DNA from 2 places in the Bradyrhizobium sp. 155 genome. Region 1 is predicted to be linked to the other one. Evidence: predicted binding sites of a transcription regulator. Region 1 holds the regulator's gene; the other holds the start of a gene.
What was found. Region 1 encodes PhoB, which activates phosphate uptake and scavenging genes when phosphate is short. Its sites were predicted from a motif close to TGTCATNNANCTGTCAT; they were not measured.

Region 1 (3,411 bases):
AACCGCGCCGCTGCTGTTCACCGCGCTATCGAACCAGTTCTTCAGCCTCGGCCTGAACAAGACGATGGCGAACCTGCCTGTGACCATCAACAACTTCGTGCAGAGCCCCTATGCCTATTGGAAGCAGTTGGCCTGGAGCGGGGCGCTGCTCATCACCCTGACCGTTCTTGCCCTTAATATTTTCGCGCGCATCCTTGGCGCCGAGAGGACCGCAAAATGAGTGATCTTTCCGTGTCGATGAGCGCGTCCGGTGGACTGCCGCACGCGGCGGTGCTGCCCGAGGCGCCCCCCAAGGTGACCGTGCGTAACCTGGACTTCTATTACGGCGAGCACCATGCGCTGAAGAACATCAACCTGACGCTCGGCGCCAACCGCGTTACGGCGTTCATCGGTCCGTCGGGCTGCGGCAAGTCGACCCTGCTGCGCATCTTCAACCGGATGTACGACCTCTATCCCGGCCAGCGCGCCACCGGTCAGCTCATGCTCGATCAGACCAACATTCTCGACCCCAGGCTGGACCTCAATTTGCTGCGCGCCCGCGTCGGCATGGTGTTCCAGAAGCCGACGCCGTTCCCGATGACGATCTACGAGAACATCGCGTTCGGCATCCGTCTCTATGAGAAGATCTCGAAGTCCGAGATGGACGGCCGCGTCGAGAAGGCGCTGCGCGGCGGCGCGCTGTGGAACGAGGTCAAGGACAAGCTCAACGCCTCCGGCCTGTCGCTCTCCGGCGGCCAGCAGCAGCGCCTCTGCATCGCCCGCACCGTCGCGGTGCGGCCCGAGGTGATCCTGTTCGACGAACCCTGTTCGGCGCTCGACCCGATCTCGACCGCCAAGGTCGAGGAGCTGATCCAGGAGCTGTCCGAGGATTACACGATCGCTATCGTCACCCACAACATGCAACAGGCGGCGCGCGTCTCCGACAAGACCGCCTTCATGTATCTCGGCGAGCTGATAGAGTTCGACGACACCAGCAAGATCTTCACGTCGCCGTCAGATCGGCGCACGCAGGATTACATCACCGGCCGGTTCGGCTAGGAGACGCGACATGGGTTCTGAACATACCGCAAAGGCTTTCGACACCGACCTCCAGGAACTCACTCGCCTGGTCGCCGAGATGGGCGGCATCGCCGAGCGCATGATCGTCGAGTCCGTCGACGCGCTGATCCGCCGCGACGTCCCGCTCGGCCAGCGCGTCGTCGCCATCGACACCGAGCTCGACGCGCTGCAGAAGCGCATCGAGGAGCGTGCGGTGCTCACCATCGCCCGCCGCCAGCCGATGGCGGTCGATCTGCGCGAGATCGTCGGCGCCATGCGCGTCGCGACCGATCTCGAGCGCATCGGCGACCTCGCCAAGAACATGGGCAAGCGCGTCGCGGCGCTGGAGACGGACTTCCATCCGCTCAAGCTGTTCCGCGGCCTCGAGCACATGACCGACCTCGTGCAGCAGCAGGTCAAGTCGGTGCTGGACGCCTATGCCGCGCATGATTTGCCGGCGGCGATGGCGGTGTGGAAGGGCGACGAGGAAGTCGACGCCATCTGCACCTCGCTGTTCCGCGAACTCCTCACGTACATGATGGAGGATCCGCGCAATATCTCGTTCTGCATCCATCTGATGTTCTGCGCCAAGAACATCGAGCGGATCGGCGACCACGCCACCAATATCGCCGAGACCGTGTTCTACATGATCGAGGGCCAGGCGATCACCGACAAGCGGCCGAAGGGCGACATGACGACCTTTGCCAACACGGTACCGAACACCTGAAGACTTAAGGAGCGACGACCCGATGGGCGCACGCATTATGGTGGTTGAGGACGAGGAAGCCCTGACCGAGCTTCTCCGCTACAACCTCGAAGGCGACGGCTATGACGTCGAGACGGTGATGCGCGGCGACGACGCCGACACCCGCCTCAAGGAGCACATCCCCGATCTGATCGTGCTCGACTGGATGCTGCCGGGCCTGTCAGGCATCGAATTGTGCCGGCGGCTTCGCACCCGTCCCGAGACCAAGCAGCTCCCGATCATCATGCTCACCGCGCGCGGCGAGGAGAGCGAGCGGGTGCGGGGTCTTGCGACCGGCGCCGACGATTACATCGTCAAGCCGTTCTCGGTGCCGGAGCTGCTGGCGCGCGTGAAAGGCCTGCTGCGGCGCGCGAGCCCGGAGCGCCTCGCCACCGTCCTTGCTTTTGGCGACATCGAGCTCGACCGTGACAAGCGCCGCGTGGCGCGCTCGGGCCGGCCGATCGATCTCGGTCCGACCGAATATCGCCTGCTGGAGTTCTTCCTGGAGCATCCGGGACGGGTGTTCTCGCGCGAGCAGCTGCTCGACAGCGTCTGGGGCCGCGACATCTATATCGACGAGCGCACCGTCGACGTGCATATCGGCCGCCTGCGCAAGCTGCTCAATCTCGGCCGCGAGCAGGACCCGATCCGCACCGTCCGCGGCGCCGGCTACGCGCTGGATGATCGCTTCGCGAAGGCGGAGCAGGTGTAGGGTTGCAGGCTTGTTTGTTGGCGAGCTGTCCCTGCATTCTCAGCCGTCGTCCCGGACAAGCGAGCGAAGCGAGCGCTGATCCGGGACCCATAACCACCGAACGTGGTTTGGCGAAGACTCGGAGTGACCCCTTCCGCACGATTATTGCGTGCTCGGAGTATGGGTCCCGGCCCCCCGTGCGCAATTGCGCACTAGGCCGGGACGACACTGAAATTGTTGAACTGTCTTCGCGTGACGACTAACGGGGACCCGGCTTTACCGGTGCGCGGCGCCGATCCGACGCGGGCTGGTACGCAACGCGCGAGTGCTGGGCGCAATAGGGCAGTCCGGACAGCGCCCTTCCACCGCAGAAGAAGAAGTCCGGGCTCGAGGGATCGCCGACCGGCCAGTGGCAGGTCGCCTCGTTCAATTCCAGCAGCGACAGCCGCTGGCTCATCGGCACCACGTTGTCGTAGGTGACCGGATCCGGCTCAGCCTCGACCTCGAAGGCCTGCGCCAGCGCGGTGTTGCCGCGCGAGATCGGGCGGCTCACCCGCATCATGTGCTGCGCGGGGCGCGCCTTGCGCGGCCGCGGCGCTGCCGATGATGGGCTCTTGGCGCGGCCCGAAAGGCCGAGCCTGTGCACTTTGCCGATCACGGCATTGCGGGTCACATTGCCGAGCTCCGCCGCGATCTGGCTGGCCGAAAGTCCGGCCTCCCAGAGCTTTTTCAGCTGCTCGACGCGATCATCGGACCAGGTCAAAACCGTCATTGCACCCTTTCCCTCGCTGCGCGCCAGCCATCCTGGGGCCTCGCAGCGAATGCCTAAGCCTTCAAAAACCCGTGCCGCCAGAATCCCTTAAGGCTCGCCGGGCGCGTCTTGAACGCCCGAACGTTTACGCCGGTACATAAGGACTTAAAGATCAGAACCACTGCA
Region 2 (3,411 bases), 660 kb from region 1:
ATGGTGTGCGGCGTTCGACATGACAACAATGACGGCTTCTCATCTGGTTTCACGCTGGTCCGGTGCCCTCTGGTCGGGAGCTCTTGGTCTCTGTGCAATCGTCGCCGTCATCCGCCCTGCCGAGGCTGATCCCCGCGCCGTTGTCGAGTTGTTTACCTCGCAGGGCTGCTCCTCCTGCCCGCCGGCCGACAAGATCATCGGCGACCTCGCCCGCGATCCCTCGATCATCGCGCTGAGCATGCCGATCGACTATTGGGACTATCTCGGCTGGAAGGACACATTGGCCGATTCGCGCTTCTCTGCACGGCAGCGTGCGTATTCGCGCATGCGCGGCGACCGCGAAGTCTACACGCCGCAGGTCGTGGTCAACGGCTCCACGCATGTCGTCGGCAGCGACCGCACCGGCATCGAAAGCGCCATCGGCAAAACCGAGACGGGCACTGGTGTGATGAGCGTGCCGGTGACGATGTCGCTCGCGGGCAAGCAGATCAACGTCTCGGTGGCCGCGAGCAAGGAGCCGACGGCGTCCCACGGCGAGGTCTGGATCTGCTCGATTGCGAGGTCGGTGCCGATCGCGATCAGTCGCGGCGAAAATCGCGGACAGCAAGTGATCTATCACAACGTGGTGCGCAACCTGCTGAAGGTCGGCGACTGGACCGGCCGCCCGGAAAGCTGGACGGTGCCGATCGAGAACCTCACGCGTGACGGCGTCGACGGTGCCGTGGTCTATGTCCAGGACGGCAGCCGGGAGAGACCGGGCCCGATGCTGGGCGCGGCGTACACGTCGCTGCACTGACGCGCACTTCGAATCGTCCGACTCAAGCACACTCTCAATCCTCATGGTGAGGAGGCGCGTCAGCGCCGTCTCGAACCATGCAGGCCCTGCTGAGGCAGCTCGGCCTCGATCCTTCGAGACGCCGCTTCGCGGCTCCTCAGGATGAGGGGAAAGGGTTTTTGCTGAGATGCTGAGATATCCGTCGAGGCAGAAACATCCCGACCCAAACAATTCGACTCAAACAAAAAAGGACCAACTCGCGTTGGCCCTCCTTGTCGTGCGAACAGACCCGATCCTGACGGCCCCGGGGGGCTGGGGGCTGAGGAATCCGGAACCGAAAGGACCGGGTCAACGCACATAGGTCTTTTCGCAACGCAGGGCGGCAGTCGCTTGGCGGAAAAGCGGCGACACTATGATTCCTGCTAACGATCCCGTGACGGTTTGCCGCGACAGAGTTCCACCGCTGCGTGTGGGCGGATTGGCTCCGATTCCAAGGTCCTTCCAAGGGCCCTTGCGGTGGGGAACAGTTGGCGCAATCATGCAACCGTCATGATCCGCGGTCGAGGGACGGTCTTCGCGGACGCGGTCATGCTGATGCGACAGGAGGCGGCCTATGAGTCTGTCGGAGGATACCGATCCGAGCGAACAGCGTGCGGCGGCGCGCCCCGCCGCTTCGAATGCGCAACTGAGCCGCGTGACGTTCAACCGGCTCGAGCTGCACCGTATTCTCAATCTCTACGGCCGGATGGTTGCCGAAGGCGAGTGGCGCGACTATGCCATCGACTTCCTCAGGGATCGCGCTGTGTTCTCGGTCTTTCGCCGCGCCTCGGAAGTGCCGATCTATCGTATCGAGAAGGATCCGCGCCTCGCGCGCAAGCAGGGCATGTACAGCGTGATCTCGGCGACGGGCTTGATCCTGCGCCGCGGCCACGAACTGGAGCGCGTGCTCCTGGTGATCGATCGCAAATTGGCGGTGGTGTAGCAGGGATCCAGTAGCCCGGATGAGCGTAGCGACATCCGGGTCTTTGCTTGCAGCGTTCCCGGGTATCGCTTCGCTCACCCGGGCTACGGGCCTTACTTCCCCGGCACGCTCTTGGCGCCCTCGCCGAGGCTCCGCTGCATCATTACCGTGTCCAGCCAGCGGCCGAATTTCAGCCCGACGCTGGGATGCGTGCCGATCATTTTGAAGCCGGCCCTGGTGTGCACGCCGATCGAGCCGGCATTGGTGGAATCCCCAATTACCGCGATCATCTGACGGAAGCCGCGTGCCTCGCATTCGACGATCAGCCGCTCCAGCAGGAGCGCCCCGATGCCGCGGCGGTGGAAGGATGGATCGAGATAGATCGAGTTCTCGACCGTGAAGCGGTAGGCCGGGCGGGGCCGGTAGGCACCGGCATAGGCGTAGCCGGCGACGCGCCCGTCGAGGATGGCGACGAAATAGGGGTAGCCGCCGTCGATCAGCGTGCGGTAGCGGCGCGTCATCTCGGCAAGGTCGGGCGGCTCCAGCTCGAACGTCGCGGTGCCCTCGCGGACAGCCTGCCGATAGATGGCCGTGATGGCGGGGAGGTCGGCCTCGGTGGTGGGCCTGATATCGGGTGCGGACATGCCGCAAGATTAGAGCCTTCCCGGGGCGGCTGGAAGAGGCAACCGTGCTTCCTCATACTCCGTCCTTGCGAGGAGCCCTTGCGACGAAGCAATCCAGAAATGCACCAGCGGAGGGACTCTGGATTGCTTCGCTGCGCTCGCAATGACGGTGGGTGTTGAGAGGCTCGCCCCAAACAAAAACCCCGGCCTCTCGGCCGGGGGTTGCTGTCGTCCACTCTGGGCTGGCGCTTAGTCGCGCTGGCCGAGGAGCTGCAGGAGCAGCGTGAACAAGTTGATGAAGTTCAGGTACAGCGACAGCGCGCCGGTGATGGCCGCACGCTCTGCGATGTCACCGCCGGCCGAAGCGTAACCGTAGATGTAGTCGTTCTTCAGCCGCTGGGTATCCCAGGCGGTGAGGCCCGCGAACACCAGCACGCCGACCACCGACACGACGAACTGCAGCACCGAGCTCGCCAGGAACAGGTTCACCAGGCTCGCGATGACGATGCCGATCAGGCCCATGAACAGGAACGAACCCATTCCGCTCATGTCACGCTTGGTGGTGTAACCGTAGAGGCTGAGCGCGCCGAAAGTCGCCGCGGTGATGAAGAACACCCGGACGATCGAGGTGTGCGTGAACACCAGGAAGATCGAGGACAGCGAGACGCCCATCAGTGCCGCGAACACCCAGAACAGGATCTGGGCGGTCGAAGGAGCGAGCCGGTTGATGCCTGCCGAGATCACGAACACCATGGCGAGCGGCGCGAGCATGAACAGCCACTTCAGGGGGCTGACGAACATCGCGTAGCCGAACGGCGTCAGGAACAGCTTGCCGACCCGCACGGCTTCCGGGGTCGGAACGTCCGTCACGGCGGCCATGTAGACGCCGAGGGCGGCAAGGCCGGTGATGGCCAGGCCGATGCTCATGTAGTTGTAGATGCGCAGCATGTAGGCGCGCAGGCCGGCATCGACCGTCGCGGCGTCAACACGCCCGGCGGCCCTGCCGAAAGGAGAAGCGTAATTGCGGTCTAGGTCCGACATGGTCGAATTCC

Region 2: IVA93_RS00820 (DUF2794 domain-containing protein) is a predicted target of PhoB. The motif match lies at 1,310-1,326, and genes of this name have one in related genera.

What each region holds. Positions count from the first base shown of each region.
Region 1 covers NZ_CP064704.1:7,377,267-7,380,677, reverse strand. Annotated here, with positions in the region: gene pstA (phosphate ABC transporter permease PstA) at 1-220, shown strand, start outside; gene pstB (phosphate ABC transporter ATP-binding protein PstB) at 217-1,038, shown strand; gene phoU (phosphate signaling complex protein PhoU) at 1,049-1,765, shown strand; gene phoB (phosphate regulon transcriptional regulator PhoB) at 1,788-2,495, shown strand; gene IVA93_RS35060 (GcrA family cell cycle regulator) at 2,734-3,246, opposite strand.
Region 2 covers NZ_CP064704.1:163,339-166,749, forward strand. Annotated here, with positions in the region: gene IVA93_RS00815 (DUF1223 domain-containing protein) at 20-796, shown strand; gene IVA93_RS00820 (DUF2794 domain-containing protein) at 1,389-1,757, shown strand; gene IVA93_RS00825 (GNAT family N-acetyltransferase) at 1,850-2,380, opposite strand; gene IVA93_RS00830 (Bax inhibitor-1/YccA family protein) at 2,609-3,400, opposite strand.